3 regions of the Thioalkalivibrio sp. ALD1 genome follow, and region 3 is predicted to be linked to each of the others. Evidence: predicted binding sites of a transcription regulator. Region 3 holds the regulator's gene; each other region holds the start of a gene.
What was found. The regulator sigma-54, encoded in region 3, starts transcription at its own class of promoters, with help from an activator protein. The targets are predictions, from matches to a motif close to TGGCANGNTNCNTGCTT.

Region 1 (7,875 bases), on a different contig from region 3:
CTGCATCGCGATCACGACCCGGGCCACTCCGGCCTGGATCAGCGCCTCGGTGCAGGGTGGGGTGCGGCCGTAATGACTGCACGGCTCGAGCGTCACGTAGACGGTGGCCCCGCGCGCGTCGTCGCCGGCCGCGCGCAGGGCGTTCACCTCGGCGTGCGGCTCGCCGGCACGCCAGTGCAGCCCCTCTCCGACGACCTCGTCATCGCGTACCAGCACACAGCCCACCCGAGGATTGGGATCGGCACTGAAGCGGCCCAGATCGGCCAGCTCCAGCGCCCGCGCCATGTGGAGTCGATCGTCCACCGCCTGCTCGTGTCCCGGCTGTGCCATCAGTCGTCCTCCTGCGAATCCCCCGACGCGGCGGTATCCGTGTCGGAGAGTCCTTCATCGATCAGGCGCAGCTGTGAACGGCGCATCTCCGGCGTCAGGTCATCCTCGAGCCGTTCGATGGCCTCGCGGAAGGATTGCACGCTGGCAAAGCTCAGATAGATGGAGGCAAAACGGATATAGGCCACATGGTCCAGGGCATGCAAGGCCGCCAGGACCATCTCGCCAATACGGTCGGACTTGACCTCGGGGGCCGCCAGGGAGGCGAGCTGGCGCTTGATGTCGTCGATCACGCGCTCGACATCCTCGGTCTTCACCGGGCGCTTGTGCAGCGCCCGGCGCAGACCGCTGCGCAGCTTGTCCTCGTCGAAGGCGACGCGCTCGCCGGAGCGCTTGACCACCCGCGGCAGGCTGAACTCCGCCCGTTCGAAGGTGGTGAACCGCGCCCGGCATTCGCGGCACTCGCGCCGGCGCCGGATCTGTTCCTGCTCCGGGCCGGCCACCCGCGAGTCCACCACACGGGTGTCGTGGGCGCCACAGGCCGGGCAGCGCATGGCAGGCCGCCGCTACGCCGCGTTATTCGGGGGCGCCATAGACCGGGAAGCGGCGGCAGATCTCGACGACCTTGTCGCGGGTCGCGTCGATCACCTGCTCGTTCTCGTGGTCGTCCAGCACGTCGGCGATCCAGCCGGCCAGCTCGCGCGACTCGGCCTCGGTGAAGCCACGGGTGGTCAGCGCGGCGGTGCCGATGCGGATGCCGGAGGTCACGAACGGGGACTGCGGGTCGTTCGGCACCGCGTTCTTGTTGACCGTGATGTTGGCGCGACCCAGCGCGGCGTCCGCGGCCTTGCCGGTCATGCCCTTGGACACCAGGCTCAGCAGGAACAGGTGGTTGTCAGTGCCGCCGGAGACGATGTCGTAGCCGCGCTCGACCAGGACCTCGGCCATCGCGCGGGCGTTGGCGATCACCTGCTTCTGGTAGGTCTTGAATTCCGGCTCCAGGGCCTCCTTGAACGCCACCGCCTTGCCGGCGATCACGTGCATCAGCGGGCCGCCCTGGGTCCCCGGGAAGATCAGCGACTGGAACTTCTTGTTCAGCTCCGGCTGACCCTTGGTGATGATGAAGCCGCCACGCGGCCCGCGCAGGGACTTGTGCGTGGTCGAGGTGACCACGTGGGCGTGGTCGATCGGGTTCGGATATTCGCCGGCGGCGATCAGGCCGGAAACGTGGGCCATGTCCACCATCAGGTAGGCGCCCACGGAATCGGCGATCTCGCGGAAGCGCTTCCAGTCGACCACGCGCGAGTAGGCGGAAAAGCCGGCGACAATCATCTTCGGCTGGTGCTCGGTGGCCAGGCTCTGGACCTCGTCGTAGTCGATCAGGCCCTCGTCGGTGATGCCGTACTGCACCGCGTTGTAGATCTTGCCGGAGAAGTTCGGCTTGGCACCGTGGGTCAGGTGACCGCCGGCGTCCAGGCTCATGCCGAGCACGGTGTCATGCGGCTGCAGCAGGGCCATGTACACGGCTGCGTTCGCCTGCGAGCCGGAATGCGGCTGCACGTTCGCGTAGTCGGCACCGTAGAGCTCCTTGAGGCGATCGATCGCAAGCTGTTCAACGATATCCACGTACTCGCAGCCACCGTAGTAGCGCTTGCCCGGATAGCCCTCGGCGTACTTGTTGGTCAGCACGGAGCCCTGGGCCTCCATCACGCGCGGGCTGGTGTAGTTCTCGGAGGCGATCAGCTCGATGTGCTCTTCCTGGCGCTGCGCCTCCTTGCTGATCGCGCCCCAGAGTTCATCGTCGTAGCCGTGGATGCTCATGTCGATCGAAAACATTCGGATCTCCCGTTTCATTACTTTCGTGGATTCGGTTTCCCGGCGCGCCGACTCACCGGCGCAGGCCAGGGAAGGGGGAAACAAAGACGCGTAATGATAGGGGATGCGGGTCTTTTTTTCAGGCCGGCGCTGCGGCGTCGACCTGCCGGCGGCGGACCGACATGCCGTACCTGAACGACTTTATTGCAATTTTTTCAGAACGATACACCCGACGATCTCATTCGCTAATGCCGCCGTCATCACCGCGTTCGCGACATGGGACACCCTGCTCGCGCCCCCCTTGTCCAGTTTCTTTACACCAACCCGGACTCGAAAGCGGCCAACCCGACTCCAGGTGCACTCCCTTCGCCTGCAATGGCTACATTGATTCAACCACAGTAACAACAGTGTCGTATTTCTTTACGCATCCACTGCGACTGATTCGCGACAGCATCTGGAATATACGGCTATGCGTATGTTTTTCCAAACCGATTTTCCGCACCATCCAACATGGCACCGTTTCTGCTTCGAATTCATATGCAGGAGGACCGGACTGTCCGGAACCGCGCATTTTCCCGGAGGCAATACCCCCGGGGAGGCCAACAAAATGAAACCAACACGATTGACACCCTATTTCGCGAGTGCGGTCTTCTTGCTGGGCCTGGGATTTTCCGGCGCCGCGCAGTCTGCCGTAATTGACCCGTTGCTCGACTGCGCCAACCTGGACGGGGGCGTACAGAATCGCGTGACCACCAACATCGGCTGCCAGATTCTTTCTCCGCTGGGCGGGAATGTGAATGACCCCGTAGGGGGCGACCCCTCCAACTGGATCGTCAACACGGCCGGTGGCACGGGCTTCTTCGGCATCAGCAACTGGCAATACGATGGACGCTGGGAAGACCCGCCGGACAGCAATGGCGATCCCCTGGAATTCGATCCGGCGGACCCGACCCTCAACCTGGTCACTCTGAACGGCCACGCGCAGAGCGGGACCTGGACGCTCGATCCGAGCTTCGTCTACGGCGACCTGCTATTCCTGTTCAAGGACGGCGGCAGCACCAACCTGACCGGCTTCCTGATGACCGGCTTCAGCGGCTCCTACGCCACGCCGTTCACCAGTCCGCCCTTCCCGCTGCCGGGCGCGGGGAATGACAGGGATATCTCGCATGTGAGTATTTACTACCGTCCGGGCGTACCGGTCCCCGAACCCCGTACCCTGCTGCTGCTGGGCCTGGGGCTGGGCTTGCTGGGTATCGTCTTCCGGCGCAAAGCGCACAAGGGCTCGATTGCGGCCTGAGCATCCCCACTGCACAACACGAAGATGGCGCCACGTGGCGCCATCTTCGCGTTCAAGTCTTCTGGCCAGCGATGCATGTGCCCGGCCGCCGCCGGCCATGTCGGGATTTTTTACACCTGAACCCTGATCGTCCGCTGGTCCCTCCGCACCATTCGCTACAACCCGTTGTTTTGAGAACCCAATCACCGCAACACCCCCAAATTGGCATGGACCATGCTTAATTACCTCTCGGTGAGTGATGGCACTTTCGGGCGATGTCGGCCACAGCCGCATTCATGAGGGAAACACTACAAACCATGGAGGGACTTTGGTCCCATGGAGGTAGGTCCGATGTCATCCAAGCCTTTGCCCTCGTTCTTGGCCGGGACGTTGCTCCTGTTGAGCCTGTCGCTCTCCGGGACCACCCAGGCCGCCCTTCTCGACTGCAGTGCCCTGTCCGGCAGTGTCGCTGACCGCGTCACCAACAATGCCGGCTGTCAGATCCTGTCGCCCCTGGATGGTGCGGCTGCCGACTTCACCGCCGGGGACCCCTCGAGCTGGCTGGTCAATACTGCCGGGGGTACGGGATTTTTCGGGTTCAGCGACTGGCTGTTCGACGGCCGCTGGACCTCTCCCGGCACAAACAGCTCGACCCTCGCCAGCTTTGACGGCAATCGCCACAGTGGCCAATGGGCCCTGGATGCGGAATGGGAATACGGCGACCTGTTGTTCCTGTTCAACCATGGCAGCGGCACCAACCTGGTCGGGTTCCTGATGACCGGCATGAGTGGCAGCTACAACAGCCCCTTTACCCAGCCCCCGTTCGATTATCCCGGCATGGCCACGCGCAACATCTCGCATATCAGCGTCTATTACCGTTCGGGCGCGGCCGGCACCGTCCCCGAACCCCGGACGATGCTGCTGATGGGCCTGGGACTCGGGCTGCTCGGGCTGGTTCTACGCCGCAACCGACGATTGGGGCCCAGTTCTCCGGTTTGACCCAACTTCCTGCGACCCGCCACCAAGCAATCACGAGCACGCCCGCCGGGCGTGCTCGTGCATCTGACGGAGGGCTGTCCTGCGCGGGACCCCAGACTTCCCGAATGAGGATTGCCCTCATCGCTCCGGCCCACTGGCAAGATCGACCTGAAGGCGAACGTGCTATTTGATCTGCGTCTCCCTAGAATCCTCGGCACTGCCGCGATTCATTCCCGGCATAACCCCGGAGGGCGTATGAGTCGATCCAGTGTGCCGAGAGCCAACCGACCATGGCTGCAACGCCTGCTGCCATTGCTTGCTCTTGTCGGCCTGCTTGTTGCCCCCACCGCGCAAGCCGAGTCTCGATTCATCAACATCGGCACCGGCGGTGTAACCGGGGTGTACTATCCGGCGGGACAGCATCTGTGCCGCCTGTTCAACACCCGGCGCGGCGAACACGGGATGCGCTGTACGGCCGAAAGTACCGGCGGCTCGGTATTCAATCTCAACATGATCCGTTCGGGCGACATGGATTTCGGTGTCGCGCAGTCGGATCTTCAGCACCACGCCTACCGGGGCTCCGGGCGCTTCGAGGAATTTGGCCCCGCCGCCCACTTGCGAGCGGTCTTCAGCTTGCATGCCGAACCCCTGACGCTGGTGGTACGCCCCGACTCGGGTATCGAGGGCCTGGATGACCTGCCCGGCAAGCGCGTCAACATCGGCAACCCGGGCTCCGGCCAGCGCATCCTGATGGAAGACCTGATGGAAGCACTGGATTGGGACCATGCCACCTTCCGCCGGGTCAGCGAACTGCCCTCCCGCGAACAGGCCCAGGCACTGTGCGACAACCGCATCGATGCCTTTGTCTTTTCGGTTGGGCATCCCTCGGCCGCGATCCAGGAGCCCATCGCAACCTGCGACGCCCGCCTGGTTTCGATCACGGGGACAACCGTCGACCAGTTGGTCGAGGAGACCCCCTACTACCTGCGAGCCGTGATCCCGGCCGGCACCTACCCCGGCCAGGACGACGACATACACACCTACGGTGTCGGCGCCACACTGGTCACCTCGACCCGCACCTCGGACCGGGCTGTATACGAGATCACCCGCGCGGTTTTCGAGAACTTCGAGACCTTTCGCGGCCTTCACCCGGCTTTCGCACCGCTGGAACGCGAGACGATGGTGGACGAGGGACTGTCGGCCCCCCTGCACCCGGGGGCCCAACGCTACTTCCGTGAAGCGGGGTTGATTGAATGAGCGAGACCAGGGGGACGACCGAACCCGCCACGGAATCGGCGGACAAGGCGGCCGAGACCGCCCAGGAACTGGAATCCGGCGCCCGTCATCCAGGACGCCCCACGCGCAGCCTGATCTGGCTGACTGCCGTGGCCTGGTCCCTGTTCCAGATCTGGATTGCCTCGCCCCTGGGCGACTGGCTGGACTTCTTCGTGGTCTCGGACACCGAGGCGCGCTCGATTCATCTTGCGTTTGCGGTATTCCTGGCCTACCTGCTGTTTCCCGCGATCCGTCCGGGCACTCGCCACGCATCCTGGCCACGTGCGATCGGCCTGATCTATGCCCTGGGCGGGCTGTCGCTGATGGTGCTCGGGACCTGGCAGCTACTGGGCCTGGAACGCCTGGCCGAGGTCTATGTGATCATCGGCCTGACCCTGCTGGTGATTGCGTTGCCACTATTGCGCGGCCGCGACCCCATCCACCACGTACCATTGACCGACTGGATGTTTGCGGCAATCGCGGCCTTCAGCGCGCTGTATCTGTATCTGTTCCACAGCGAGCTGGCCGATCGCCCGGGGGCCCCGACGGATGTCGACCTGATTGTGGCCGGGATCGGCCTGATCCTGCTGCTGGAGGCCACTCGTCGCGTACTGGGTCCGGCACTGACGATCATCGCCGCGATCTTCCTGTTCTACACCTTCGCCGGCCCGATCATGCCGGACCTGATTGCCCACCGCGGTGCCAGCTACCCGCGCGCGATGGCCCAGCAGTGGCTGTCCAACGAGGGCGTGTTCGGAATCGCGCTCGGGGTCTCGACCAGCTTCGTATTCCTGTTCGTACTGTTCGGCGCGCTGCTGGAACGAGCCGGCGCGGGCGACTACTTCATCCGGGTCGCCTTCTCCCTGCTGGGGCATCTGCGCGGTGGCCCGGCCAAGGCGGCGGTGATGGCCTCGGGGATGACCGGCGTTGTCTCGGGCTCGTCCATCGCCAACGTCGTCACCACCGGGACCTTCACCGTGCCGCTGATGAAGAGGATCGGCTTTGCACCACACAAGGCCGGGGCCGTGGAGGTCGCCAGTTCGGTGAACGGACAATTGATGCCACCGGTCATGGGGGCCGCTGCGTTCCTGATGGTCGAATACGTCGGCATCCCTTATGTCGAGGTCCTCAAGCACGCGATCCTTCCGGCCCTGATCGCCTATATCGCGCTGATCTACATCGTGCACCTGGAGGCGTGCAAGAACGGCATGGAGGGGCTCAAGCGCGCCACTGTCACCACCTGGCGGGGCCGCCTGATCAGCTTCGGGATCACTGTCTCCAGCCTGATCATCCTCGCCGCCGCGGTGTACTGGGGGCTCGGCTGGATCAAGGACGTGGCCGGCGACGCGGCCGCCTGGATCATCGCCGGTCTGCTGTTTACCGCCTACCTGGTGCTGCTGTGGATTGCTGCCCACGAGCCGGAAGCGGAGCCGCTGGATACCGAACGCCCCCTGCCGCGCGTGCTGCCCACGGTGCTGGGCGGCCTGCACTATGTGCTGCCCCTGGTGGTACTCGTCTGGGCCCTGGTCGTGGAACGCCTGTCGCCCGGGCTATCCGCCTTCTGGGCCGTTGCGTTCATGATCTTCATCGTGCTGACCCAGCGGCCGCTGGTGGCGCTGTTCCGGCGCCAGGGCCGGCTCGCCCAGGCGGCCTGGGTCGGCGTATGGGAGCTGTTCCAGGGATTCGAGACCGGTGCGCGCAACATGATCGGCATCGGTGTCGCGACCGCAGCGGCCGGGATCATTGTCGGCACCGTCGCGATGACCGGGGTCGGTCTGGTGCTGACAGATCTGGTCGACACCCTCTCCGGCGGCAACCTGCTAATGGTGCTGCTGCTGACCGCACTGATCAGCCTGGTGCTGGGCCTGGGACTCCCTACGACCGCGAACTACATCGTGGTCGCAACCTTGATGGCCCCGGTGATCGTCGAGCTGGGGGCACAGAACGAGATCCTGATCCCGCTCATTGCCGCACACCTGTTCGTGTTCTATTTCGGCATCATGGCGGACGTGACGCCACCCGTGGGCCTGGCCTCCTTCGCCGGTGCAGCTGTCGCGAAGGCGGACCCCATTCGCACCGGTCTGCAGGCCTTCGCCTACAGTCTGCGTACGATCGCACTGCCGTTCTTCTTCATCTTCAACAGCCAGTTGCTACTGATCGGTGTGGACAACGTGTTCCAGCTGACGCTTGTCTTCCTCGGTTCG
Region 2 (7,875 bases), 510 kb from region 3:
TGGTGCACGACCTCAAGAATGTATCGGCCCAGCTGTCCCTGGTGTGCTCCAACGCGGAACGACATCTGTCCAATCCGGACTTTGTCCGCGATGCCCTGCGCACGGTGGGCAATGCCCGCGACCGGCTCGAACGGACACTGGCCCAGTTGCGCCATGCCCAGGCCACACCCGAGACGCCGAGCCGCATCATCCCACTGGACCGACTACTGGCCGAGGTCTCCGAGGCCAGCCGCCATCGTTCGCCCCTGCCCCGGCTCGATCTTCGCGAACCCGCCGCTGTAACAGGCGACCAGGAAGGACTTAAAAATGTCCTACTCAATCTTGTAAGAAATGCTCAAGAAGCTACGCCGGATGATGGCTCAATTAATCTCAATCTTTACACCGAAGAGGGTTGGGCTATTGTTCAAATCGAAGACACGGGTAGCGGCATGGACCCGGCATTTCTCAAGAATCGGCTTTTCAAACCCTTTCAGACCACCAAGGGAAACGCGGGGATGGGGATTGGTTTATATGAGGCACGAGACCGCATTTCGCGCATGGGCGGTCGTATTTCGGTGGACAGCGAGGCCGGCGTTGGAACGACGTTTACCCTGAAGCTCCCCTTGCAGGTGGCTCCGGCGCTGGCCGAGCCGTCATGAGGACCGCTGGTGATTGCGAGGGTTCTATGTTGAAGCTTCTCATCGTTGAAGACGACCAGGGTCTGCGCAGCCAGCTGAGCTGGTGCTTCGAGGGATACGAAATCCTGCAGGCGGAAGACCGGGAAAGCGCCATGACCAGGATACGACGCCACCAGCCGGAACTGGTGACGCTGGACCTGGGATTGCCGCCCGACCCGGCCAACGCCTCCGAGGGTCTGGCGCTGCTGCAGGACATCCTGGCGATGGATCCCGAGACCAAGGTGATCGTCGTGACCGGAAACGATGATCGCGAGAACGCGCTCAAGGCCGTGGCCATGGGCGCCTACGACTACTACATCAAGCCAGTCGAGTCGGACCTCCTGCGGATGATCGTCGATCGCGCCGCGCACCTGTATGAACTCGAGGCGGAAAACCGCCAGCTGGCGCGCAGGCCTGGGGCCTCCCTTAGCGGAGTCATCACCGCCGACCCGGGCATGCTGGATGTCTGTCGGGTTGTAGAGCGTGTCGCGCCCTCCGATGCCACCGTACTGTTGCTGGGCGAGAGCGGCACAGGGAAGGAGGTTCTGGCGCGTGCAGTGCACGACTTGAGCGGTCGCGCGAACGAGCGCTTCGTAGCGATCAACTGCGCCGCGATCCCGGAGAACCTGCTGGAAAGCGAGCTGTTCGGCTACGAGAAAGGTGCCTTCACCGGGGCCTCGCGCCAGACCATCGGCAAGATCGAGCACGCCAACAACGGCACCTTGTTCCTGGACGAGATCGGCGACCTGCCACACAGCCTGCAGGCCAAGCTGCTGCGGTTTCTGCAGGAGCGCAAGGTCGAACGCCTCGGCGGCCGCGCCGAGATCCCGGTCAACGTCCGCATCATCGGCGCCACGAATCAGGATCTGAAGGCACTGATTCAGGAAGGCGAGTTTCGCGAGGACTTGTACTACCGCATCAGCGAGATTTCGGTCTCCATCCCTCCCCTGCGCGAGCGCAAGGGAGACGCAACCCTGCTGGCGCACTATCTGCTCGACCGCTTTACCGAAGATCAGCGGCGACCGCGACGCGGTTTCACGCTGGACGCCACCAACGCGATCGAGGCCTACGACTGGCCAGGCAACGTGCGCGAGATGGAAAACCTGATCCGCCGCGCCGTGATCATGGCCGACGGCCAGATGATTACCGCCAAGGACCTGGGCCTGGAGCCCCCCCATGGCGACGTCCCGGCAGTGCGACTACGCGACATCCGCGAACACGCGGAACACGAAGCCATCCTGAAAGCGATGGCCCGCAGCAAGAACAACATTGCCCAGGCCGCGGATCAACTCGGAATCACGCGGCCCACTCTCTACAGCCTGCTCGACAAATTTGGCCTGAGGTAAACCCGCCATGAAGACTCTCCGTCCTGTACGCCATGTGGTGGGCTCGCCCCGCCGTACCCTTCCACGCCTGGCCCCGCTGCTGATGGCGCTGACCCTCGTCGGTTGCGATGCCCTGGGCACCCCGACCGAGGCCGAACACCGGGAACGTGCCGAGCGCCATATGGAGGCAGGCGAATACGCCGCGGCCACCATCGAGTACCGCAATGCGCTGCAGCACAATCCGGACCCCGAGATGCGCGGCCGCCTGGGGCTCGCGTATCTGCGCGACCAGCAGCCTCAGCCAGCCGTACGCCACCTGCAACGAGCACTGGAATCTGGAGCCGACCCGAACGTTTATGCGCTGCCTCTGGCGCAGCTCCTGTTCACCCTGGGGGGCAGTGGCGCGATCAGCGAGATCCCTGAGGCCGACGACCTGGAAGGCGAAGATGCCGCGCGCCTGCAGGCTTACCGCGCGCTGGCGGCATTCCAGGCCGGGGAGGCCACCACCGGCGCGGAGTACCTGGCGGCGGCAGAGGAAAAACGCGACGACCTGGTGGAGATTCACCTGGCGCGCGCCTACAAGGCCATGTCCGATGGAGACGCCGAGCAGGCGATGAAGATGACCGATGCGGCCCTGGAGGCCGACCCCGAGTTCTCGCCAGCCTGGTCCCTCAAGGGCGACCTGGAACGGGTGCAGGGCGACCCCGAAGCCGCACTCAAGGCATTCGACCGTGCCGTTGAACTGCGTCCGGACGCCATCGCCGAGCGCCTGAAACGAGGGCTCATGCATGTCGAACTGGGGCACTTCGACAAGGCCCGCGAGGACGGCAAGTTTCTCCAGCAAGGCGCCCCGGACAACCCCGGCGGCCACTTCCTGCTGGGCCTGGTCGAGTTCGAGAGCGGCGAGCCTGCGGCGGCTCGCCCCCATCTGGAAGAAACGCTGGCGGTAGCCGGCAACTATCGCCTCGCGATGCCCTATCTGGCGGCCATTCGCCTGGAAGAAGGCAACTGGTCCCAGGCCGAGCGCCTGCTCGAGCGCCACCATGCGCTGGGCCCACCAAGCGCGATGAGCTATCGGCTGCTGGCCCAGTTGCGCATCGAGCAAGGGCGTCCCCAGGAGGCTCGACGCATCCTGGCCGACGCGTTGAGCGAGCGACCCGATCTGGTCGAGGCCCTGGGGGACCAGCTGGCCGCGCTCTACATCGGCGAGGGGGACACCGAAAGCGGGATCGAAATCCTGCGCGAGGCACTGGCCAACCGTGCCGACCGGCCGGAACTGCAGGAGATGCTGGGGATTGCCCTCGTACGGCACGGGGATCACGAACAGGGGATGGAACTCCTGCAACGTGTCGCCATCGAGAGCACCGATGTACGGCTGGCCGACTACTCGGTTGCCCTGGCCCATATTCGGGACGGGCAGTACGACAAGGCGCTCGAGGCAACCGAACGCCTGCGCGAAAAGGACCCGGAAAACCCACAGGGATACAACCTGATGGGGGCAGCCCTGCTGGGCCTCGGCGAAATCCACGAAGCACGTCTGGTCTATCAGGAAGGTCTGTCGCTCCATCCGGACAACAGTCCCCTGGCCCTGAATCTGAGCTCGCTTGAGGTACGCCAGGGCAACCTGGACACCGCCCGCGAGATTCTCGAGGACCTGCAGGAACGCGAGCCCGGGCACCCCACCTCGGCCATCCGGCTGGCAACGCTGCACTTTCAGCAGGGCGAGATGGAGGCCGGCAAGCGCTGGCTGCAAAGCGCGATCGAGGAACACCCTGACCGGATCGAACCCTACCTGATGCTGGCCCGCGCGCAGAACCAGCAGGAGGATTATTCAGCCGCCCGCTCCACCCTGGAGAAGGCGCGCGCACACCACCCCAACGACACGCGCGTACTCGGTCTGCTGGTCGACTTGCAGGAACGCGAACGGGATTTCGCGGGCGCGGCGGAAGTGCTCGCACATCTGGCCGTGCTGCGGCCGGAGGCCGCGGAAGTACGTTTCCGGCTGGCACGTAACCTCGCCGCCCTGGGCGAGACCGAGCAGGCCGTCACGGCCCTGCGCGAGACGTTGTCGATCGACTCCAGCCACATGAGTGCGCGCATGGTGCTGACCCGACACCTCAGCCTGGCCGGCGAGATAGACGAGGCACGCAGCGTCTTCGAGCCTGTCGCGGAGCGTGCCCCCGAGGCGGCCCAGGTCATCGCGCAACAGGCATGGTTCGACGCACAAGCCGGTGAACTTGAACAGGCGATCGAGGGCTATGAACGCGCACTCGAACGCGAAGTCCGGCGCGACTGGCTGGTGGAGAAATACCAGGTGCAGCAACGGGCCGGGCAGACCGAGGCGGCAATCGAGACCCTCCAGGGCTGGCTGCAGGATCACCCCGAAGATACGGCCGCACGACACCTGCTCGGTTCTGCGCAAATCAACTCGGGACGGGAGCCCGAGGCACTGGACACCTACGAAACCTTGCTGGAACAACGCCCCAACGATGTCATCGCGCTGAACAATGCGGCGTGGCTGGCCCGAGAGTCCGATAATCGCCGCGCCCGCGAGTACGCCCAGCGGGCCGTCGAGCTGGCCCCGGACCAACCCGCCGTTCTCGACACTCTGGGGGTAGTACTGCTGGAGGGTGGTGATACCGAAAGCGCCCTGGAGACCCTGCGACGGGCGTATCGGATGAGCCCACAGGCACCGGATATCGGGTTCCATCTGGCGCAGGCCTACCAGGCCAGCGGCGAAACCGAACAGGCGCGCGCCCTGCTGACGGAGCTACTGGACGCCCACGAGGACTTCCCGGAACGCGAGCAGGCCCAGTCGCTGCACGAGTCGCTGTAAAGCCGGAACAGCAAGAACGACATACCGAGCGAAAGCCCACGTTCGCGTGGGCTTTCGCTTTTCCAGCCAGCGATGAAATCGACGCCGGGGCTACTGCGGTCGCTTTAACAGCAGGTTGTAGCAGTTGCCCGAGATCGAGGAGTCGACCACCTGGAATCCGGCACTGGTGAACCGGCTCAGGATATCCCTTGCCTCGTACGGCGTGTGCAGGATGCCCTTGCGCATGCCCCAGCGATTGATGCGTTCGGCAATGACCTTCAGCGGCTGGGGCGTGCGTGGATACAGCAATACGTTCGCGGCCAGCGTACCCCCGGGCTTGAGCACCCGAAGGGCCTCGTGGATGGCGCCATCCACATCCGGAAAGCAGTGCACGGAGTTGGCGATGTTGGCCGTATCGAACTCGCCGTCGGCGAACGGCAGCTCCGCGGCGTCGGCGTGTTTGACAGTCACGTGCTCGTCCTTTGCGAAACGATGACGCGCGCCCGCCAGCATGGACTCGGCGTAATCCACACCGACCACCTCGCTCTCCGGCAGCTTCCGCCGCCAGCGCCACTTGATCGCCATTTCCAGCAGCGTCCCCGTGCCACAGCCGATCTCCAGGTGCCGGGCCCCCATGTTTCGGCCAAAAAACCGGACCTGGGCGCCCAGCGTGCTGTTGTAGGCAAAAGTGAGGATCAGGAAGCCGCGAGCGTCGTACCACCACGGTGGCGATTTGTAGGCCTCGGCAATCTCGTCTCGGGTCTTGGCGCGCTTGGACATGAGCATCTCCTTAACGACTCAAGCGCCTCGTTGCCCGGCTGTCCGGTTTTTTTACACGGGCCTTTCTCGAGTCAGCACAAAAAACAAAAAATACCAAATTTATCCGTTAGTTATATCGATTGGCACGCAGCCTGCTTTACTTCGAGTGCAGGACAGGAAGGCTAGCAAGCCAAAGTGAAAGCAAACGCAATTTCAAACACGTAGACACTAACAGGTGGAGGATTTCAACATGGAAAGGTTCAAGCAAACAGCGCTGGGCGCGGTACTGGCAGTTGCCAGCCTGGGGCTTGCAGGTACCGCCCACGCCGGCGTCTTTACCATTGATGATTCGCAGCTTGGGCTGACGAACATCCCGGTAGGTGAGCGTCAGGTCGACCGTATTACCGGTGGCTATGAGGAACTGCTGACCCTCGATGCCGACGGCTCCTTCGATGCGGCGGCCTACTGGAACGTCGGTCAGTACTTCCTTGGAGGCACGTCAGTAAGCAACCGGCTGGGTTCCTCGGGAGACGATGCCGATCTGTTCTACGGCCTGTATGCCGTGTTCGAGTCCTCGGGCAACTACAACGCAGCCACAGGTGAGTTCACCGGGGCAAGCGGCTCGATCGCGCTCTATCTGGACCCGAACCTGGATACCTCCTTCGGGTTCAACTCGAACGATGCCGCAGACGGTGTCGCCCTTGGCAACACGGGTGATGACATCCTTGTCGGCTGGTCCGACGTGTTCGAACGGGGCGCGGGTTCCTTCGATCCCGATTCGGACGATATCGGCAGCTTCGCGCTGATCTTCAACGAATGGATGCTTTCGGACGACGGCAAGCAATTCTTCACCAGTCCGGAGCCGTTCTACATGAACGTTCGTGTAACCGGCCAGTTCGACTTCATCGAAGGCTTCGAGGAAGTCGACCAGCGCACCACCTTCGAGGTGGTCGGCTCGGCCGACGCCCGCTGGTCCGAACGGCAGGAAGTGCCGGAACCGGCCATGCTGCTTCTGCTGGGAACCGGGCTGGTACTGCTCGGCTTCGTCGCCACGCGACGCCGCCGCGAGACCGGTCTGGAAGCCTAGCAGCCCTTGTGGTTGGGCCTTCTGCTCCCCCCTGGGTGGAAGTCCTCTCCCGGCCCCTCGTCTTCGGACGAGGGGTTTTTTTGTGTCTGGACCATGCACTACAACAAGAACGACCGGACAGAAGCTTTCTAGACCTTTGCCCGGAGGTGCGCCATCCGGCGACGCCCGATCGCCAGAAACAGTTGCTGCAGGGGATTGCGATTGCCGCCAGGGCGCCAGGTGCGGGCGAGGCGCTGGCGATAGGCATCGAAGTGGACTCCATGCGGCGCCCAGGCGACGCGACCCCGCCCCAGCAGGATCTTCAGGGCCTCGGTGCCCATAACTCCGGCACACAGTTCACAGGCCATCACGGTCGACGGGCCATGCCGGGCCGCCAGGTCAACGGCCGCGGGATCGGCCAGGTACCCCATCTGCATCATCGAAGGGGCCAGCCCCATCATGAAACGCAGGGCCAGCTCCTCGTCGGGCAACCCATCGCGCAGATCGAAGTAATCATCGAACGACAACCCGCCGGGGCGGAAATTCAGCAAGGCCGCCCCCATGCCAAGCGGGGCAACGGTGATCGCAGGGATGCCCCGGTCGGCAGATGCGGCGAAGACCTCGCGGCGCGCCTGAAACACGAAAAAGTCGAGCCCGTCGACGTACAGATCGACGTCCTGCAGGAAGGCATCCAGATTGTGGCGGTCAATGCCTTCCGGGAATGTGGTGATCTCGAGTTCCGGATTGATGTCCAGCGCCATCTCGCGCAGGACCTCGACCTTGGGCCTGCCCAGGCGAGACATACCCGCCCCCGCCTGACGGTTCAGGTTGTGCAACTCGAAGGAGTCGAAATCTGCGATATGAAACCGGCCGATCCCGAGACGAGCCAGCGTCAGCAGGTGGGCCCCGCCAACACCGCCGAGGCCGGCAATGGCCACCCGTGAGCCACGCAGGCGCTCCAGCTCGGGCCAGGTGACCCAGCCGTGAGTGCGTCGAAAGGCCGTGTGATAGTCGAACTCAGGCATCAGGCCGCCCCCGGGAACGCCATTCAGTGTACACGTTCACGGCTTCGTCGCGATTGCGAACGAACAAGGCGCAGTGGCTGGCCAAGCCGGTTTCCGTTGAATGGCTCCGGGGTTGATGTCCGCCCTGCTTCGGTCCTGCGTTGCACGCCGAGTCAATCCATAGCGGCCAAACAGAACCCGCTACCCGCTGCGCAGTGTGCGTAAGCTCCGGGCGCGCTCGTCTGGAAAG
Region 3 (7,875 bases):
GTCGCGTTCGTAGTGCGGGTTGGGCAGGCAGCGGACGTCGAACACGAAGTCGGAGTCCAGCGGCGCCCCGTGCTTGAACCCGAATGACTGAAAGAGCAGGGACAGACGCTCTTCGCCCAGCAACCCAACGCGGTCGCGCAGGGTGCGTGCGAGATCATGCATCGACAACCGGGAGGTGTCCACGGTCAGATCGGCCTCGGCCGCGACATGCCCGAGCCAGTCGCGTTCACGCTCGATAGCGTCGACCAGCGGGACGCCGTCGCGCGCCAGCGGATGCCGGCGCCGCGTCAAGTGGTAACGCCGCAGCAGGACCTCGCTGGAGGCCTGCAGGAACATCACCTCGACCTGCAGCCCCTTGCCTCGAAGCTCGCGCAGCAGGTCGGCAAAACCCTCCAGCGCAGTCAGCCCGCTACGGACATCCACCCCGACCGCCAGATGACGGTCTTCGTCGGCATCGTAGTCGCCGCTGCGGACCTGATCGATGAGCCCGGGAAGCAGCGGCAACGGCAGGTTGTCGACGCAAAAATATCCGGCGTCCTCCAGCGTGTGCAGGGCGACCGTCTTGCCGGAGCCCGAAAGGCCACTAACCAGCAGAAGTCGCACTCAGCCCTCCGGATCCGGGTTGGGAACGGTGGTCGCCGGGATCGCACGGTGGTAAGGCGGCTCCTCGGGCTCGCCGCTCATCTGCCGGCGCTGACGTGCGCGCAGGTCGTCACCGGCGACATAGCCCTGCATGTGCAGCATGTGGCTGCGCACCGCCGCCTCGATCATGACCGCGATGTTGCGCCCCGGAGCGACCGGCAGGCTGATCAGCGGGATGCGCAGCCCGAGGATATCGATCTCCCCACGGCGCCCGTTCAGGCGATCGTCCGGCACCGGCGAAGGCTCGCTGTGGTCGCGCAGGTCAATGATCAGCCGCAGATACTTGCCACCCTTGATTGCCGAATCCCCGTACATGGCGCGGACGTTCAGCACCCCCAGCCCGCGGACCTCGAGCAGGTCCTGCAGCAGGGCCGGGCAATGTCCGCGCACGATATCCGGGGCGATGCGGGCGAACTCCGGCGCATCGTCGGCAATCAACCGGTGCCCGCGCGAGATGAGCTCCAGCGCCACCTCGCTCTTGCCCACGCTGGAGGCCCCGCTGATCAGCACGCCGATTCCGAGGATCTCCATGAACACGCCATGGCGCACCTCGAAATGGGCCAGCCGCTGCTGCAGGAAGTAGCGCAGCAGCGAGATGATCTCGTGGCTGCTGGTGGAGGAGCACAGGATCAGTGGCAGCTGCTCCTCGGGGACGTCCGGCATCTCCGAGAACGGGCAGGTGTCCTCGGCAAAGATCACCGCGGTCGTGCCGGTGCGGGCCATCTCCAGGATCAGCTGCTCGCGCTGCTCATCGCTCAGCCGCGCGATATAGCGCGCCTCGAAATCGCCGATCACCTGAATGCGATTTGGCCGGATCAGGTTGAGGTGCCCGGCCAGGGGCAGGTCGTCTCCGTCCCCGCCTACCAGATTGCGGTCGGGTGCGACCTGCTCGCCATGGACGTAGCGCAGGTCCAGGCGGTTGCCCATCGCCTGGATCAGGGCCTCGACGGTGATGTCGCGTGCGATGCCACCCTCCCCCAGTGCCTCGTTCATCCACGCATCTCCGGAAGAGTCAGCGTTGAGTGTCGGAACATGGTGAACACTGCTGGGGCCCCATGATCAGGCGTCGCCGAAGGCCCTGGTCAGTGCACGCTCCAGGGCGTCCGCGTCACCGGCACGACGCAGCGAGGCGATATTGTCGGGCTGAGAAAGGCCACGAGCCAGCTGCGCCAGGAGATCCAGGTGTTCACTGGTAGCCGCCTCGGGGACCAGCAGCGCGATCAGGATATCCACCGGCTCGTGATCCATGGCGTCGAAGTCGACGCCCTGGTCCAGCCGCAGGACCGCGACCCGGGGGGCGTCGATCTCGGCCAGGCGCCCGTGCGGGATGGCCACACCATGACCGAGACCGGTGGAGCCAAGCTTCTCGCGGGCAGAGAGGGCCTCGAAGATGGCCCCGCTGGCCGGACCGGCGGACTCCTCGCCGCCGACGGCCAGCAATTCGGCCAGGGTCTCGAGCGACCGCTTCTGGCTGGAACACTCGGGTTCCAGTCGAATACGGTCGCGGGTGATCAGCTCGGCAATGGTCATTGCGTTACAGGGCCTGTTCGCGGTTGCGCTGGGCACCCTCGGCGCGGTGATGGTCCTTGACCTTTTCCTTGTGCTTGATGAGCTGGCGATCCACCTTGTCGATCAGGCCATCGATCGCCGCATACATGTCCTCGTGACTGGCTTCTGCGTGGATGTGATTACCGCTGACCTGGAGATTGGCCTCTGCCTTGTTGTTCAGGTTCTGATTTTTCTCGTGGGTCAGCACCACATGCACGTCGATCACCTTGTCGAAGTGGCGCTCCAGCTTCGCGAACTTTTCGTTTACGTAGTCGCGCAGGGCGTCGGTGATATCGACGTGATGGCCGGTCAGGTTGATCTGCATGGTCAGGCTCCTTTTTGCTTGGTTCCGCTTGGCATGCTCGCCATCTGCCGGCGTTCACTGGAAGACGGTATGTGCATGGCCTCGCGGTACTTGGCCACGGTACGTCGGGCCACATTGATGCCCCGATCCGACAGGATCTGGGCCAGTTTGGCATCGCTCAGTGGCTTGTTCGCGGTCTCGCCACCAATCAGTTCTCGAATCATGGCACGGATCGCGGTCGCCGAGCATTCGCCACCGTCGGCCGTCCCGACATGACTGGAAAAGAAATACTTGAACTCGAATACCCCACGCGGGGTGTGCATGTATTTCTGTGTGGTCACTCGCGAGATGGTCGACTCGTGCATCTCCAGGGCCTCGGCGATGTCACGCAGGATCAGTGGCTGCATGGCGACTTCGCCATGCTCGAGAAACCCCTGCTGGCGCAGGACGATGGCCTGGGCGACCCGCAACAGGGTATCGTTGCGGCTGTGCAGGCTCTTCAGGAACCAGCGCGCCTCCTGCAGCTGATCGCGCATGAACGCGCTGTCACGCGCATCGGAGACCTGCCGCACCATGCCTGCATAGAGATCATTGATGCGAATGCGCGGAGCAATCTCCGGGTTCAGGTCCACACGCCAGCCATCGCGGTCATGGCGGACATAGACATCCGGCACGACGTATTCCGAAGTGGACTCGCTGATCTGGGCACCCGGACGCGGGTTCAGAGTACGGATCAGGTCCAGCGCCCGCGCCAGTTCGTCTGGATCGCGCACGCCTGACTGCCGCTGCAGGGCCCGGTAGTCCCGCTTGGCCAGGCTCTCCATGCCGTTTTCCAGGATGGCTCGAGCCGCGTCGCGCGCCGGGGCATCCGGCGCCAGATGGCGCAGCTGGATCTCCAGACACTCGCGCAGGTCCCGCGCACCGACGCCCAGCGGGTCGCACTGCTGAATCCAGTGCAGCACCGCCTCGACCTCGTCGACCCCCACGGGCTCGTCCTCGCCCTGGCTGATCATCTCCGCCAGCGCCTCGAGATCACCGTCCAGGTAGCCATCCGGGCTGATCGCGTCGATCAGCGCCGCGCCGATCCGCTGGTCGCGCGGGGTCAGGTGGCTCAGATGCAGCTGCCAGAGCAGATGGTCCTGCAGGCCCTCGTCGTCGCCGTCGGAGGTATTCTCCAGCGGATCGCGATCATCCAGGCCGCGCGGGCTCGGAGCGGGCTCGTAGATGTCGTCCCAGCGGCTGTCGGTGCTCAGCTCCTCGGGGATCACGTCATCGCCGGCCGTATCGGCCTGCATGCGATCCCCGTCGACCCGCTCGCCCCCTTCCTCCGGGCGCTCGCCCAGAGCCTCCTCGCCCTCGTCCTCCACCTGCTCGAGCATGGGATTGCTTTCCAGCGCCTGCTGGATCTCCGCCTGCAACTCCAGCGTGGAAAGCTGCAACAGGCGAATGGCCTGTTGCAGCTGCGGGGTCATCGTCAGCGTCTGCCCCAGCTGCAGATTGAGCCCGGGTTTCAGCATCGCGGTTTCAGGTCCATCGTGACCATTAAGACCCTCTCAAGAAGACATTGATCCATCTGCACCGAGAGCTCACAGCCGAAAGTTTTCACCGAGGTACACCCGGCGTACCTGCGGGTCGTCCAGCAGTTCCTGCGGAGTCCCCGCGCTCAGGATGCGGCCCTCGCTAAGAATATAGGCCCTGTCGCAGATTCCGAGTGTCTCGCGCACATTGTGGTCGGAAATCAGTACCCCGATCCCGCGCTGGGCCAGGTGTCCAATCACGGCCTGGATATCACCCACGGAAATCGGATCCACGCCGGCGAACGGCTCGTCCAGGCAGATAAAGCGTGGATCACCAGCCAGCGCTCGCGCAATCTCCGCGCGACGGCGCTCGCCTCCGGACAAGGCAATCCCCGGACTGTGCCGCACCGTCTCCAACTGAAATTCCTCGATCAGGGCATCGCCGATCCGACGACGTTCGTGGCGATCGAGCTCCGGCCGGAGCTCCAGCACGGCCTGGAGATTGTCCCAAACACTCAGTCGCCGGAATATCGAGGCCTCCTGCGGCAGGTAGCCCAGCCCGGCGCGGGCCCGCGCATGAATTGGGGCATGGGTTATATCCCGGTCGCCCAGCGTGATACGGCCGCGATTGGGCCGTATCAGGCCGACCAGGCTGTAGAAACAGGTGGTCTTGCCCGCCCCGTTCGGGCCCAGCAGCCCCACCACCTCGCCGGGCGCCAGGTCGACATCGACGCGATCCAGTACCGTACGCTTGCCATAGCGCTTGGTCAGCTCGCGTCCGGCCAGATAGCCGGCCACCGGAGGGGCTTCGCCATCCGTCCCTGCTGGTATGCTGGGGTCCACCTCGGTCATTCGCCGTCTTCGCGGGGCTGGATCCTGATGCGTACACGCTCGTCATCGGTCTCGCCACGCTCGGCTTCGATGATGTCGGTTTCCAGGTCGTAGACAATACGCTTGCCACGCGCCTCCTCGGCCGCCGTGACCACGTGTGCCTGGTCCGTCAGGATCACCCGGTCTTCGTTCAGCAGGTAGTCGATGCGCAGTGCGGTGGCGATGCGCATCTCCCCCGTCTCCGGATCCGGCGACTCCAGCCGCGCGGGCTCGCCGTGGGCCTCCATCTCGTAGGGACGCCGATCGCGGCTGCGCACATAGACCTTGTCCGCCTCCAGCGTCATATCCCCGCGGACCACAATCACATCACCGGTATAGGTACTCACGCCCCGGCGGTCGTCCATCTCCGCATGATCCGCGGTAATCTCCACCGGCAGCGCCTGCTGCTGGGCCACAAGCGGCGAGGCCAGCAGCAGCAAGACGCCCCCCACCAGCACAGACCACCCGGCCCGGGCGAGCGACGACCCACCACGTTCAGTCATTAGCGGCTTCCTCCTCGCCCGACTCGCTGTATAACGTGTACACATCATGGAACAGTTCTATGGTATCCCCTCGCGAGTCCACGCGCAGACCCACACCCCGCTGAAAGAGGCCAGGCTGATCCAGCGTCGACAGGGCCTCGGAGGTGGCGATCATGGTGTCGGTGGCCACCGTCACGTCGGAGGACTCGATCACCGTGCGTACGCGCTCGCCACGCTCGGGCTGCACACCTCGCGTGGGGCCGATCAGGTCGAGGGTCTCATCCATCGGACGGTGCAGCGCCTCGGGCGCGGTCCAGTGCCACTCGATACCGCCGGCATCGAAGATATCCAGGTCGGGGTCGTCGATCAGCTGGGGGCCGTCGCGGCCAAATTCGCGCAGCCGCGTTCCGCGCAGGCGGTGGCTCAGCTCGCCATCGTCGCCGGTCGCATGCAGCGTGAAGCCCTCGATCTCCAGCGTCACCTCGCCCTCCGGCTCATGCTCGCTGGCCACAGCGCCGGCCACCAGCGCCGCCATTGGCACCAGGAGCAGCGCCGTCAGTCCGACCCCCCACCTCATCCGTCGACGTACTCCGCGAACAGGGCCTCCAGGCGCCCCTGGGCCGCCAGCAGGCCCTCGCAGACCTCGCGCACCGCGCCACGCCCTCCGGGGGCCTGTGTGACCCAGTCGGCATGCTGCAATACCAGCGGATGGGAATCCGCCACCGCGATGCCGAGGCCCACACGACGCATCGCCGGCAGATCGACGATGTCGTCGCCCACAAAGGCGGCCTCCTCGGGCGCATGCCCGGTCTGTTCCAGCAGCTCGTGTAGTGCGGCCCCCTTGTCGCGCCGCCCCTGCAACAGATGCTGCACACCCAGATCCCGCATACGGTGCTCGACCACTCCGGAGGTGCGCCCGGTCAGAATCGCGATTTCCAGCCCGCCATCCAGCGCCAGGCGGATACCGTGCCCGTCGCGCGAGTGAAAGGCCTTGTACTGCTCGCCGGCATCCCCCATGAACAGGCTGCCATCGGTCAGCACGCCATCGACATCCAGGATCAGCAGACGCACCGCCTCCTGGCGGCTGTGCAGGTATTCGTCGCGCCGGTCCATCAGGCCACTCCCGCGCGCAACAGGTCGTGCATGTTCAAGACACCAACCAGTCGCTGATCGTCATCCACCACCGGCAGGGCGTTGATGCGCTTGCTCTCCATGGTCTCCAGCGCCTCCACCGCCAGCCACTGCGGACGGGCGGCATGCCCACCCCGCGTCATCACTTGGCCGATGGTCAGCGCCTCCAGGCTTTCACCACGATCCAGCGTGCGCCGGAGGTCGCCATCGGTAAATACACCAAGCAGATGCGCATTGGGATCGGCCACGATCACCAGCCCCAATCCCTTGCGCGTAATCTCGAACAGCGCATCCTTCAGAGGGGCCTCAGGACCCACGCGCGGAATCGCGTCACCCGTGTGCATGATGTCCGCGACATGGACCAACAACCGCCGTCCCAACCGGCCACCGGGATGCGAACGGGCAAAATCGTCCGCGGTAAAGCCGCGTGCATCCAGCACCGCAATCGCCAGGGCATCGCTCATCGCCAGCGCGGCCGTGGTACTGGAGGTCGGGGCCAGGCCCAGCGGACAGGCCTCGCGCTCGACCGAGACATCCAAGTGCACGGTGGCATCCTGCCCCAGACGCGACCCCGAATTGCCGGTCAGCGCGATCAGCGGTACATCCAGCCGCCGGATCAGCGGCAGGATGGTCAGCAGCTCGTCGGTCTCGCCGGAATTGGACAGGGCGATCACTACGTCATCGCGGGTGATCATGCCGAGATCGCCGTGGCTGGCCTCGCCGGGGTGGACGAAAAATGCTGGCGTTCCGGTGGAAGCCAGCGTGGCCGCCAGCTTGGAACCGATATGGCCGGACTTGCCCATACCGGTCACCACGACCCGGCCGCGGCACTCAAGGATGTGCCGACAGGCCTCCAGGAATGCATCGTCCACGCGGTCGGCCAGCCGACGCACGGCCTCGGCCTCGTTGTTGAGGACCGCTAGGGCCAGCTTGCGGGTGGTATCGGGATTGAAATTCATGCGGTTGCCGTCATTCCGAGATGGACAAGGTAGCCCGCGAACACCGCGAGCAGAAGCCCCCCCTGCCAGCGCCGCAGCTGGCTGCCACGCGCCAGGGCAAAAACGAACAGCGCGACGGTCATGCCGAGCATCACCGGGTAGTCGCGTACCAGCACCTCGGGCTCGATCGCCAGCGGCGCGATCAGCGCGGGGACCGCCAGCACGGCCAGCAGGTTGAACAGATTGGAACCGATCACGTTGCCGATCGCCAATCCCGCCTCGCGGCGAAAGGCCGCCACCAGGGAGGTCGCCAGTTCCGGCAGGCTGGTCCCGATCGCCACGATGGTCAGGCCGATCACCAGATCACTGATGCCCAGCTGCTCCGCAATCCCCACCGCACCCCAGACGACCAACTGGCTGCTGGCAATCAGCAGCGCCAGGCC

Region 1: F623_RS0107430 (PEP-CTERM sorting domain-containing protein) is a predicted target of sigma-54. The motif match lies at 2,654-2,670, and genes of this name have one in related genera.
Region 2: pepA (flocculation-associated PEP-CTERM protein PepA) is a predicted target of sigma-54. The motif match lies at 5,697-5,713, and genes of this name have one in related genera.

Annotation. Positions count from the first base shown of each region.
Region 1 is NZ_KB906243.1:24,415-32,289, forward strand. It holds gene ribD (bifunctional diaminohydroxyphosphoribosylaminopyrimidine deaminase/5-amino-6-(5-phosphoribosylamino)uracil reductase RibD) at 1-330, opposite strand, end outside; gene nrdR (transcriptional regulator NrdR) at 330-881, opposite strand; gene glyA (serine hydroxymethyltransferase) at 904-2,163, opposite strand; gene F623_RS0107430 (PEP-CTERM sorting domain-containing protein) at 2,750-3,439, shown strand; gene F623_RS0107435 (PEP-CTERM sorting domain-containing protein) at 3,785-4,417, shown strand; gene F623_RS0107440 (TAXI family TRAP transporter solute-binding subunit) at 4,652-5,653, shown strand; gene F623_RS0107445 (TRAP transporter permease) at 5,650-7,875, shown strand, end outside.
Region 2 is NZ_KB906241.1:186,850-194,724, forward strand. It holds gene prsK (XrtA/PEP-CTERM system histidine kinase PrsK) at 1-638, shown strand, start outside; gene prsR (PEP-CTERM-box response regulator transcription factor) at 665-2,002, shown strand; gene prsT (XrtA/PEP-CTERM system TPR-repeat protein PrsT) at 2,037-4,817, shown strand; gene F623_RS0100980 (class I SAM-dependent methyltransferase) at 4,908-5,576, opposite strand; gene pepA (flocculation-associated PEP-CTERM protein PepA) at 5,806-6,642, shown strand; gene F623_RS0100990 (ThiF family adenylyltransferase) at 6,771-7,646, opposite strand.
Region 3 is NZ_KB906241.1:693,214-701,088, reverse strand. It holds gene rapZ (RNase adapter RapZ) at 1-603, opposite strand, end outside; gene hprK (HPr(Ser) kinase/phosphatase) at 604-1,635, opposite strand; gene F623_RS0103290 (PTS sugar transporter subunit IIA) at 1,702-2,172, opposite strand; gene hpf (ribosome hibernation-promoting factor, HPF/YfiA family) at 2,177-2,515, opposite strand; gene F623_RS0103280 (RNA polymerase factor sigma-54) at 2,518-4,011, opposite strand; gene lptB (LPS export ABC transporter ATP-binding protein) at 4,081-4,863, opposite strand; gene lptA (lipopolysaccharide transport periplasmic protein LptA) at 4,860-5,384, opposite strand; gene lptC (LPS export ABC transporter periplasmic protein LptC) at 5,377-5,898, opposite strand; gene kdsC (3-deoxy-manno-octulosonate-8-phosphatase KdsC) at 5,937-6,476, opposite strand; gene F623_RS0103255 (KpsF/GutQ family sugar-phosphate isomerase) at 6,476-7,453, opposite strand; gene F623_RS0103250 (calcium/sodium antiporter) at 7,450-7,875, opposite strand, start outside.